3 regions of the Vibrio sp. Vb0667 genome follow, and region 1 is predicted to be linked to each of the others. Evidence: predicted binding sites of a transcription regulator. Region 1 holds the regulator's gene; each other region holds the start of a gene.
The links. The regulator PurR, encoded in region 1, represses purine synthesis genes. The targets are predictions, from matches to a motif close to TNANGNAAACGTTTNCNTNA.
Positions count from the first base shown of each region.

Region 2: the regulator PurR is predicted to act here: its motif matches at 1,880-1,899, upstream of R8269_RS19150 (NupC/NupG family nucleoside CNT transporter).
Region 3: the regulator PurR is predicted to act here: its motif matches at 2,119-2,138, upstream of purE (5-(carboxyamino)imidazole ribonucleotide mutase).

Region 1 is NZ_JAWPOL010000005.1:84,576-88,833, forward strand. It holds gene torR (two-component system response regulator TorR) at 1-296, opposite strand, end outside; gene torD (molecular chaperone TorD) at 563-1,210, shown strand; gene purR (HTH-type transcriptional repressor PurR) at 1,679-2,683, shown strand; cyclic di-GMP riboswitch class I at 2,971-3,060, shown strand; gene R8269_RS08445 (TfoX/Sxy family DNA transformation protein) at 3,177-3,767, shown strand; gene R8269_RS08450 (TVP38/TMEM64 family protein) at 3,882-4,258, shown strand, end outside.
Region 2 is NZ_JAWPOL010000028.1:30,058-34,315, reverse strand. It holds gene folD (bifunctional methylenetetrahydrofolate dehydrogenase/methenyltetrahydrofolate cyclohydrolase FolD) at 1-471, shown strand, start outside; gene R8269_RS19150 (NupC/NupG family nucleoside CNT transporter) at 540-1,739, opposite strand; gene R8269_RS19145 (LysR family transcriptional regulator) at 1,997-2,941, opposite strand; gene R8269_RS19140 (lytic transglycosylase domain-containing protein) at 3,030-4,001, opposite strand; gene R8269_RS19135 (YcgL domain-containing protein) at 4,050-4,258, opposite strand, start outside.
Region 3 is NZ_JAWPOL010000025.1:56,662-60,919, forward strand. It holds gene R8269_RS18450 (type I DNA topoisomerase) at 1-359, shown strand, start outside; gene R8269_RS18455 (5-(carboxyamino)imidazole ribonucleotide synthase) at 425-1,558, opposite strand; gene purE (5-(carboxyamino)imidazole ribonucleotide mutase) at 1,563-2,048, opposite strand; gene R8269_RS18465 (L-threonylcarbamoyladenylate synthase) at 2,248-2,805, shown strand; gene hemF (oxygen-dependent coproporphyrinogen oxidase) at 2,853-3,770, shown strand; gene aroE (shikimate dehydrogenase) at 3,872-4,258, shown strand, end outside.

The sequences.
Region 1 (4,258 bases):
TAATCGTCAGCACCCATTTCTAGGCCTACGATTTTATCAATGCTATCCGTGCGTCCTGTTACTAATATGATACCAATATCCGATTGGCTACGTAACTCACGAGTAAGCATCAGGCCGTCTTCACCAGGCAGGTTAATATCCAGCATGATCAGGTCTACATCGCCCGCTTGCAAAACTTCACGCATTTCTGCGCCACTCTCTGCTTCGCTGACTTGGTAGCCCTCATTTTGGAAATACCCCGCAAGCTTACTACGAGTTACAACATCATCTTCTACGACTAATACGTGATAGCTCATTTACACCACTTTTCTGTCTTCTTATTATCCAAGACGTATTCTATTCATAACTAGTAACATTTCTAGTCATAGATACATTAAAACGCAAGATTTAGCGTTTTTATTGATTCAAAACAAGCTTGCCCATTGCTATTAATAAACGGTCATTTTTGACCATAAAACATAACAATTATAGTTACTGCTATTCATTTTAATTGATTACACTTAGGGGATATCCCTAATTGACTTTGTGATGCATGACTTGAAGCATCATTCAGGAGCCCAAAATGCAAGAAGTGAAAGCTTTTAATGAAAAACGCGCTGAAATTTACTGGTGGTTTTCGAGCTTGTTCGCAAAAGAACTAACAGAGAAAGAATTGGAAGCCTATCACAGTGTTGAAATTCGCAGTTTTCTCGCAGGTTTAGGTGAAAATGAGTCGCTGAAACCAGCTGTTGATAGCCTAGTTGATGCATTGAATCGGTTACAAGATCGTGAAGATGCACAACTAGAGCTTGCAGCTGACTTTTGTGAACTGTTTTTGAAGACAGAAAAATACGGCGCTCTTCCTTACGCATCCATGTACATTGGTGAATCAGGTTTACTGAATGACAAGCCAGCTGAGGAAATGGAAAAGTTGATGGCTGAATTTGGCGTTCAAGTAGACGAAAACCTAAAGGAACCTGCGGATCACTTAGCCGTTGAGCTCGACTTTCTCGGGAACATGATTATCCGCTCAAACGAGCTTGAACAAGAAAAACACATGGAAGAAGCCTTCGTTAAACAAAACGACTTTATCCAGCAACAATTGATGTCTTGGTTACCTCAGTTTTCAGACAAATGTAAAAAATTCGACGAATTTGGATTTTACTCGAGTGTCGCGAAACTATTAGTTGCATTTTGTAAACTAGACAGCGCCTACCTTCTTGGTGAATAATTGCCGCCTATTTTTAGGGAGCCTGCCTATCGGGCTTCCTGTATGCCTGAAAGTGACCAATTGTAAGTAACTTGGGTATAATATTCGTTTGCCTTAACTTAGCGCAAAGACGCTTGGTTATTTAGCAGTCAAAATGTGACTTCAAATACACAAATCTCTTGCTGAAAACATTGCTAGTCAGTCCACATAGGGCTAAAATGTGAGCGCAAACGATTAAATATGATTTATATGTAAACCGCTGAAATATAGCGGTTTTTGTGTTTTCTTAACAGGTTGATGGCAATTTCTCATCAGATAGAAAAAAGATAAAATTCATCGACCGATGCTGCTACGCACCCTTTTGTCGCACTTGGATCAACCGCTGCCGAGACACTTAGCGCCAATTTTAGATTGCTAGGTGTGAAACCACTAGAGCATCAGGTACATCCAATACGACATATTTCAGTAGCTCGATACAGGACACCATTTATGGCCACGATAAAAGACGTTGCTCGCTTAGCCGGCGTTTCCACTACGACAGTTTCGCACGTTATCAATAAAACGCGTTTCGTTGCAGAAGCAACGCAAGAAAAAGTAATGAAAGCCGTTGACGAGCTGAATTACGCGCCAAGTGCCGTTGCACGCAGCCTAAAATGCAACTCAACTCGTACGATTGGCATGTTAGTAACTCAATCAACTAACCTATTTTTCTCAGAAGTGATTGATGGCGTTGAGAGCTACTGTTACCGCCAAGGCTATACTCTGATTTTATGTAACACAGGCGGGATTTACGAAAAACAACGCGATTACATTCGTATGCTGGCTGAAAAGCGCGTTGATGGCATCCTTGTGATGTGTTCTGACTTAACCGAAGAACTAAAAGAGATGCTTGACCGTCATGCGGACATTCCTAAAGTGGTCATGGATTGGGGCCCAGAGAGCTCACAAGCAGACAAGATCATGGATAACTCAGAAGAAGGTGGCTACATTGCAACCAAACATCTGATTGACAATGGTCATACGGATATCGCTTGTCTAAGCGGTCATTTTGAAAAGCTTGCTTGCCAAGAGCGCATTGCAGGTTTCCGTCGCGCAATGAGCGAAGCGAACCTAGCTGTAAATGAAGACTGGATCCTTGAAGGTAACTTTGAATGTGATACGGCCGTATTAGTTGCAGATAAAATTACCGCAATGGACAAGCGCCCGACGGCGGTATTCTGTTTTAACGACACAATGGCTCTAGGCCTAATGAGCCGCTTGCAACAAAACGGGATCAAAATTCCTGAAGATATTTCAGTGATCGGCTACGACAACATCGAGCTTGCGGAATACTTCTCTCCACCGCTAACGACTATCCACCAACCTAAACGTCGTGTTGGTAAAAATGCATTCGAAATTCTACTTGAGCGTATCAAAGATAAAGAACACGAAAAACGAATTTTCGAAATGCAACCTGAGCTTGTAATTCGAAATACTGTGAAAAAAATGAACTAAATTTCACTGTATTTAACCGTGTTAAATAAGCGCTCTACAGGGGCGCTTATTTTTTTGGGAAAATTAAGCATTCTCTAATACTTCACACTGCTCTAATAACAATTGACTAACGTTAACTCCCTGTTTTATATAAATGTAATATATATTAAGAACTCCTTTTCAAAGGCCAATTTGCACCTTTCCATATGCAAAATAGAGCATTCAATCTATCATTTTTATTGAACCAAAATCACACTTTTAACGCTAAACCGTGATGTTAATTCAATATAAGAAGTATGCTCATTGTGTCACGCACAGGGCAAACCATTCGAAAGAGTGGGACGCAAAGCCTCCGGCCTGAACCATATTACGATATGGAAGGTAGCGGGGTTACCGATGGCAAGTGTGTAAGCAATGACTTTACTCTGTAATGACATTGTTTTTACGCATGTTTGCTACTCTCTCGGACCTGACTTTTGGTGGCGTAATATTAATTACACCGAGATAACAAAACATGGATAAACCGATACTCAAAGACTCTATGAAGCTATTTGAGGCACTTGGTAATATCAAGTCGCGCTCAATGTTTGGTGGCTTCGGACTATTCGCTGATGAAACAATGTTTGCACTAGTGGTAAACAATCAGCTTCATATCAGAGCAGACCAAAAAACTTCATCTGACTTCGAGAAACAAGGGCTAAAGCCTTACGTTTATAAAAAACGTGGCTTCCCAGTCGTTACAAAGTACTACGCTATTTCCAGCGATTTATGGGAATCAAGCGAACGCTTAATCGAAGTAGCGAATCAATCATTGAAAAAGGCAAAGCTTGAGAAAGAACAGCAAGCAAGTACAAAGCCTAACCGTTTGAAAGATTTGCCTAACTTACGACTGGCTACCGAGCGCATGCTAAAAAAAGCCGGCATCGAATCCGTAGAGAAGCTTGAAGAGGAAGGTGCGCTTAACGCCTATAAAGCGATAAGAGATACGCACTCTGCAACCGTCAACATTGAGTTGCTATGGGCACTAGAAGGTGCTATCAACGGCACTCATTGGAGTGTGGTACCTCAAGCTCGCCGAGATGAGTTGATGAACGGCCTCCAATAAAAGTCGGCCTAAAAACTATCTTGTAAAACCGCAGTCTAATCTGCGGTTTTTTTGTGAAATTTTTTCGGTTTTCCTACTGTCTTATTACATATATCCCAAATTGGAATCAAAATTATGAATAAGAAACTGATTTTAGGTCTCATCCTACTAGCGGCTATCGTCTTTTTAGGTATTAACTTTGGCCAGTATTTAACCTTAGAGAATGCAAAAGCCCAACAAGAAGCACTAACTACATACATCGATCAGAATTTTGTATTCTCGGCTGCGATTTACTTTTTTACCTACATTGCAATTACCGCTTTTTCTATCCCAGGAGCGGCAGTAGTCACCTTACTTGGTGCAGCCTTATTTGGTTTTTGGACAAGCTTGCTACTGGTTTCTTTCGCTAGCACTATGGGGGCAACACTGGCCTTCTTGAGCAGCCGATACTTATTGCGTGACTGGGTACAAAACAAATTCGGAAATAAACTCAACGCAATTAATCAAGGTGT
Region 2 (4,258 bases), on a different contig from region 1:
CTTGCGCAACGTATTCCAAAGCTTCGCTCTTGCACGCCAAAGGGCATCATTACCCTACTCGACCGTTACAACATTGAGCTACGTGGTAAACATGCGGTTGTGGTTGGTGCATCAAACATTGTTGGTCGTCCAATGACACTTGAGCTGCTGCTTGCGGGCTGCACAACAACAACATGTCACCGTTTTACCAAAGACCTAGAGAGTCATGTGCGTCAAGCTGACGTTGTCGTGGTTGCGGTTGGTAAGCCTAACTTCATCCCTGGTGAGTGGATTAAAAAAGGCGCAGTGGTGGTCGATGTCGGTATTAACCGTCTTGACTCAGGCAAACTAGTTGGCGACGTGGAATACGACAAAGCACGTGAAAGTGCGAGCTTTATTACTCCTGTTCCTGGTGGCGTTGGCCCAATGACCGTCGCAAGTTTAATTGAGAACACGATGCTCGCTTGCGAACAGTTCCACACAGACAAATAACGTAAAACTTCAGATACGAAAAAGGCTCCGCAAGGAGCCTTTTTGCTAATTGTTGATATCTATTTCAATTACAGACTTAAAATCACGCCCGCAATCGAAGCGCTCATTAAGTTCGCCATGACACCAGCGATAATCGCACGGAAACCATGCTTAGAAACAAATGCACGCTTTTCTGGTACCAAAGAGCCCAACCCACCAATCAGCATCGCCATGCTTGAGATGTTTGCAAAGCCACACAAAGCAAACGTCACGATTGCTTGTGAGTGTTCACTAAGTTGAGACTTCACTTCTGCAAGCTGGATGAAAGCGACGAACTCATTCACCACAATCTTGTTACCAATCAGCGAGCCTGCTGTGGTTGCCTCTTGCCATGGTATACCCAACAACCAAGCGACTGGCGCAAACACAAAACCTAGGATGAGCTCAAAACTTAAGGGGGTCCCAATAAGATCACCTATCCAGCCTAACATGCCGTTTAGCATTGCAATGACACTAATAAACGCCAGTAACGTACCACCGACCGATACAGCAATGCGTACACCCGCCATGGCACCATCGGCTAATGCTTCTACTACGTTGGTTGCACGTGGAATTTCAACTTGGCTAATGTCGATATCTGCTGCTTTATCCGTATCTTCTGGCATTAAAATTTTTGCCATCAACAAGCCGGCAGGTGCCGACATAAATGCAGCAGCAATAAGATAGTTGAGGTCGACACCCAGTGATGCGTAACCAACCAACGTTCCGCCAGCAACTGACGCTAAACCACCTGTCATAACTGCAAAGAACTGCGAGTCAGTCATGTGTTTTAGGTAAGGCTTTACCATTAATGGTGCTTCAATGGTACCAACAAAGATATTCGCCGTAGCAGACAAAGACTCAGCACGACCGATACCCAGCAGCTTTTGAATACCACCACCGATAAAGTTAATGATTTTTGGCATCACACCAATGTGATAAAGACCTGAGATAAGAGAGGAGAAGAAAACGATGATACCCAGAACATTGATCGCAAAGGTGAAGCCCCCTGTCGCCAAATTACCGAATAAAAACGCAATGCCCTCTTGACCATAGTTGATCAAATTCGACACAACACTGCTCACTGAATTCAGCGCATCTCTTCCTGCTGGTACATATAAAACCAACAACGCAAACAGTACCTGCAAAGCAAACGCAAACGACACCGTTCTCAGCTTTATATTTTTTCTATTTGTAGAAAGTAGCCATGCTAGGAATAGTATGGCTACGATACCAATAATTGAGTTCATAAAATGAATCCGACGGAAGGGGGATATGGAAGGCACCGGATTGTATAGCGGACTCAAAATGCTGCAAGTTGAGGATGTTAACAGTGTGAAAAGTTTAAGAGACCAATAACTGACCAATAAAATAACCACTTGAATTTATTGAAGATAAACGTTTGCTTATTTTAATTGTTTCCATATGGAAAATATGTTTCTGGTTCAGGAAAAATTTTTGTGAAGTGAATCACTTTATGTGTCGTTCTACAACGTCATTGATCCTGTTATTTAGGAATAGAGATGTAAGGTGCTAAACGTTGGTCCCAATGACAAGGGTTGCCGATCTTCTGTTTGATAAAGTTAATCACTGCGGATATTTTTTTTGGCATATGTTGGCGGCTTGGGTATACCGCATAAAACGGCATCGACTGGCTAGCTTTCCAGTCAGGTAACAGCTGTATTAACTTACCCGTTCTGAACTCATCACCCAGCAAGTAAGTGGCAAGGTAGGCAATACCCCAACCTGCAATAGCCGCATCCCGGACGGCTTCTGCCAGATCCACTGAATAGTTACCCGAGACTTTTACGTTCAATTCTTTCTGATCTTTGGTAAACGCCCACCCCGTATAGTCACGCTCCCAGCTTCTGTATATGAGGCAGTTGTGAGCAGATAGGTCATCCGGTTCTGTTGGCGTGTCATGTTTCAATAAGTAATCTGGCGATGCCGCAACAACAAACTGGCAATCCGTCAAACGCTGCGCAATGTAACCTTCAGGCAAATGCTCGTTGTTGGTTACCCATAAATCGAGCCCTTCGGCTAACATATCGACCTTATAGTCAAACAGATGTACTTCCACTTGAAGTTGAGGATACAGTTCGCGTAACTCTTGAATCGCTGGAATAATGTGTAAGGTACCAAATGATTGCGACAACCCAAGACGTACCAAACCTGCTACTTCATCCCGCTGGGTTTCCATCTCTAATGTGGCGCTGCTCACCGCTTGTACCACTTGCTCACAGTGATGAAAAAAGGTTTTCCCTGCCTCTGTCGGCGTAAAGCTTCGCGTAGTGCGTTGAACAAGCTTGATACCAAGAGACGCTTCTAACTGACTCAACTGTTTACTCACATGAGACACCGACACGCCTAAGCTCTTTGCAGCAGCTGTGAAGCTTTTGTGTTTAAGAAGAGCGGAGAAAATCACCATTTGTGCGGCACGTTCAGATAACACGCTTTACCTCGATTTGGTTATAGAAAAAACAAAGGGCTCCGAAGAGCCCTTGTATTGAAGACTGGATGCCAAATTGTTTGATGGCAGATCAGTATTTAATGCGGTCAGCCAAGTGACTCACAGCAAGTGCGAAGTAGTAAGAGCGGTTCCACTTCATCAATACGTTGTAGTTATTGTAAACCAGATACGTACGACCATTCTCGTCGTCCGGCATGATCAACCATGCTTTGATGTCTTCATCCAGTTTTGGCAACGGGCTACCGTCATATTTTGTGATACCTAATTGGCTCCACTCTTGAAGGTATTTGCCTTTTTCAGCCGTGCGCCCTTCTAGGCTGCGATCAATATTTTTAGGAACCTTAACTTGGCGACCCCAAGTATATTTATCATCCCAACCAGACTTGCTCAAATAGTTAGCGGTTGATGCAAACACGTCCGCTTCAGATTGCCATATGTCTTTTTTACCATCACCGTTGCCGTCAGCAGCAAAACGAAGGAAAGAGCTTGGCATAAACTGGCATTGACCCATCGCACCAGCCCATGAGCCTTTAAAGTTCTCTAGCTCAATATGGCCTTGATCGAGGATCTGAAGTGCCGACATGGTCTCTTTACGGAAAAACTCTTCACGACGGCCTTCAAATGCCATTGTGGATAGTGCATCAATCACTTTAAAGTTGCCGGTAAACTTACCAAAGTTACTTTCAACTCCCCAAAGTGCCACAATAAAGCGCGGGTGGACACCGTACTCATCGCCTATACGCTTTAGCTCAGTGTAATGCTCTTTGTAGAGTTGTCTGGCTTGCTTCACCTTCCATTCAGGCACCGCGCGAGGAATGTACTCATCCAATGTCAGTTTCTTTTCTGGTTGGTTTCGGTCCGCTTTTACTGCTCGGGGCTTGTACTCAACATTAGCAAAAGCAGCACTAATGACCTGCTCTGAGATACCTTTATCACGAGCTTCAGCACGCAGCTTATTCAAGTATTCATCAAAACCCTCGCTACTAGCAAAAGCCGAGGTACACATACCAACGCTAAGCATGGTAGCCAGTATTTTTTTCATATTGCCCTCCTTGAGCAAGGCAGAAATCCCAGATGAAAAACGATGACGTTATTCGCCTTTCTGCTGGGCTTTTTGTTCTTTGTACTTTTCTAATAGGTTCTCCGGCGGCGGTGGAACCTGAAGAAAGAAGCCATCATTTTGTAATGAAGCCTTCACTTTTTCGATATCAACTTGTGCCAATTTACGGCCATCAAGTTTAATCGTCATGACAGCGATAGGCTTACCGAACATCTGCATTAAGGTGTCAGGAACCTGTG
Region 3 (4,258 bases), on a different contig from region 1:
AGTGTGGCAATGAGTTGGTACTCCGCCAAGGGCGCTACGGTATGTTCGTTGGTTGTAGCCATTACCCGGCTTGTCATCATATTGAGTCGATTAATCAACCTGAGCCAGAGGCGCAGTCACAAGAGCAACACGCTTGCCCTGAATGTGGCAAAGGACATTTGGTGGAGCGTAAAACCCGATTTGGCAAAACATTCTACGCATGTGATAACTACCCTAAATGCAAATTTGCAGTGAATCTCCCTCCGGTTAAAGGGAGATGCGAAGAATGTGGTTTTACTTTGTTGGTGGAGAAGAAACTCGCCAGTGGTGTGAAATTGCAATGTGCCAACCGTAAGTGCCAGCACACCCAGCAAGGTTAAATGAATTAAAGGAATTGAAAAGGGTCGCATCGTGCGACCCTTTTTTGTTTTTTTGCTGCCAAACGTTAGTGTTGAGGCTGTTTAGCGAACGCTTGCACGGCTGGGAAAGCTATTGGGTCTAAGATGTCTGCCAGGGCGCACAACCTACGGTGCAATTCTCCTGGGTAGTCGCCACACACGTTGATGTGTCCCATCTTGCGACCTGCACGTTTCTCTTTGCCATACCAATGAAGGTGGCAACCATCCATTGATAACAATGCATCTGGTAGTGTGTCTTCACCAAGAATATTGATCATTGAGGTTTCACGAACCAATTTCGTACTACCTAATGGTAAGCCGCACACTGCGCGCAGATGGTTTTCAAACTGACACGTTTCTGCACCTTGCTGTGTCCAGTGACCAGAGTTGTGCACGCGTGGAGCAATCTCATTCACTAAAAGTGCCCCATCGACATCAAAGAACTCAAGCGCTAATACGCCAACGTAATCTAGGCTATCTGCGACAGCCGTGAACATTTGCTTTGCTTGTTCCTGTAACCCTGGCGCATCAATCGCAGTAGAAAGACTCAATACACCGTTGGTGTGAACATTCTCTGCCAGAGGGTACACTTCCACACTGCCATCTTTGCTTCGAGCACCAACCAGTGATACTTCGCAGTTAAAAGGAACAAACTCTTCAGCAACAATCGCTTGAGTTGGTGTTGCCGCGATGCACTCTGCCATCTCAGTCCAAATGTCGTCGACTTGAGAAGCTTCTTTTAAGCGCCATTGGCCTTTACCATCGTAGCCACCCAATGCACTTTTCAGAACCATTGGCATACCAACGTGTTCAATTGCGCGGTCAAAGTCTTCACGAGTTTCAATGACGTAGTATTTCGCGTTGCGCACGCCAGCATCATCAAGCAGTGCTTTTTCAATACGGCGATCACCACCTGCTTTGATGGCTTGCGTACTTGGTAGGAACTTGCCGCTCGCTTCGCAAACTTTGAGCACGTCATGTGGAATATGCTCGAACTCGGCAGTAATCACATCAACTTGCGTAATCGCATTTTCCAAGCCATGGCCAAGTACCTGTTGAGTTAAAGGGTGGACGACATCACCGCTGCTGACATCGTAAGCTGAAATTTGAATATTCAGTGGCGCACCAGCCAGAGACATCATACGAGCCAACTGACCCGCACCAAGAACCAGTACATGCATCTGATTAATCCTCTGCAGGGTTTGGATTTGCGAGAACTGTTTCCGTTTGCTCATTACGGAATGCTTCTACCTTCGCCATGATGTTTTCATCATGAGTGCCTAGGATTTGCGCTGCTAGGATACCGGCGTTTGCTGCTCCCGCTTCGCCAATCGCCAATGTACCAACCGCAATTCCCTTTGGCATCTGTACAATAGAAAGCAGTGAATCCATACCTTTCAGTGCACGAGACTGAACGGGAACCCCAAGCACTGGCAAACTAGTAAACGCCGCCGCCATACCTGGTAGGTGGGCTGCACCACCTGCGCCTGCGATGATAACTTTGATGCCGCGTTCTTTTGCGCTACTAGCGTAGTCAGCCAGTAATTGAGGAGTTCGGTGTGCTGACACGACTTTTGTTTCGTAAGGCACGCCAAATTGCTCTAGCATGTCCGCTGCTAGTTTCATGGTTGGCCAATCGGATTTAGAACCCATGATGATACCGACTTTCATCTCAAACTCCTTTAAGCTGCAAAAATTAGGTGAGCTATAAATTTGTGCGCATTATACGGGGATTTTTATCTCAAGCAAACGTTTGCGTCTTGTTGTTGGCGCTATTGATACATTTTATAAAAAAATTGCTTTAGTGTCTGAGAATGAATATTTGTACACTTAGTGAAAACAACACAGTCAAACAAATAGGAAGTAATCGGTGGATAACTTTGAACAAGTGCTCAACGCACTCAAGCAAGGCGAAGTGATTGCCTATCCAACAGAAGGGGTTTTTGGTGTCGGATGTGATCCAGATAACCCAGAAGCAATTCAAAAGCTATTAGAGCTCAAGCAGCGTCCGGTAGAAAAAGGGCTGATTCTCATCGCGGCAAGTTATGATCAGCTCTTGCCTTATATTGATGAATCTCAGTTGACTGAAGAACAATTACAGACTGTTCATGCCACTTGGCCAGGCCCATACACTTGGATCATGCCAGCGAGCGATAAAGTATCCAACTGGGTTTCAGGGCAGTTTGATTCAATTGCGGTTCGTGTGACTGATCATCCTTTGGTGCAAAAAATGTGTAATGCATTCGGAAAGCCGTTAACCTCTACCAGCGCGAATCTTTCCGGCTTACCACCGTGTATGACCACGGAAGAAGTCGAAGAGCAGTTGGGTGATAAGCTGGTCGCCATTCTTCGTGGCGAGACCAGCGGTCGTGATAAACCCAGCGAGATTCGTGACGCCAAAACTTCACAAATATTAAGACAGGGTTAACCCTGCTAGCCAGCCATCATTAGGTTTCACGTAATAGGTAATAACATATGTCAGCGATCGATAAGCACGCCGTAAAGCAGTTCTTGATGTCACTTCAGGACTCCATTTGTCAGCAGTTAGAACAAGAAGATGGAAAGGCCGTCTTTGTCGAAGATGCATGGCAACGTGAAAAAGGAGAGCGACTGGGTGGCGGTGGTCGCTCACGTGTTTTGCGTGATGGCCTTGTTTTCGAGCAGGGAGGCGTGAACTTCTCGCATGTGGAAGGGAAAGAAATGCCAGCATCTGCGACAGCGCATCGCCCAGAGCTAGCGGGTCGTCGTTTTGAAGCGATGGGTGTTTCTTTGGTTATTCACCCTAAAAACCCTTACGTACCGACTTCACACGCCAATGTCCGCTTCTTTATTGCAGAAAAAGATGGCGAAGACCCAATTTGGTGGTTTGGTGGTGGTTTTGACCTAACGCCGTTCTATCCATTTGAAGAAGATTGCCAATCATGGCACGACACTGCAAAACTGCTTTGTGCGCCATTTGGTGACGATGTTTACCAAGAGCATAAAGCATGGTGTGACAAATACTTCTTCCTACCACATCGTAATGAAACTCGCGGTGTTGGCGGTTTGTTCTTTGATGATCTAAACCAGTGGGAATTTGATAAGTGTTTTGCTTACATCAAAGCAGTGGGTGAAGGCTATTGCCAGGCTTACTTGCCGATCGTTTCTCGTCGTAAAGAGATCAAGTATGGTGAGCGTGAGCGTGAATTCCAACTATATCGTCGCGGCCGTTACGTAGAGTTCAACTTAGTGTATGACCGTGGCACCTTATTTGGTTTACAAAGTGGTGGGCGTACTGAGTCGATTCTGATGTCAATGCCGCCGCTCGCTCGCTGGGAGTACTGCTACGAGCCAGAAGCGGGATCGCCAGAAGCTGAACTTTACGAGCGATACCTAACGCCCCGAGAGTGGTAAGCACGGAATCTCCTTTTCTATATAGATAGATAGTGATAGGGTCATCTGTAATCAGGTGGCCCTGTTTTCTCTATATCTAAGTAAGGAACAAAGGTAAGGAAATGACCCAGCAAATCGATCGCTATGCCGTGTTTGGTAATCCTATCGGACACAGTAAGTCGCCATTCATTCACACCTTGTTTGCTCGTCAAACTAATCAATCTTTGGTGTATACCGCAGAAAGTGCACCTGTTGATGGTTTTATTGACGCGGCGAAGGTGTTTTTTGCTGAAGGTGGCAAGGGGTGCAACATCACTATGCCATTTAAAGAAGATGCTTATCAATTTGCTAGTCGATTGACAGAACGGGCTCAGTTAGCAGGCGCGGTAAATACCCTCAAGAAGTTAGACGATGGTGAAATCATCGGTGACAACACTGATGGTGCAGGTTTAGTGCAAGATCTGCTTCAGCATCAGGTTGTATTGGAAGGTGCGCGAATCCTAATTATT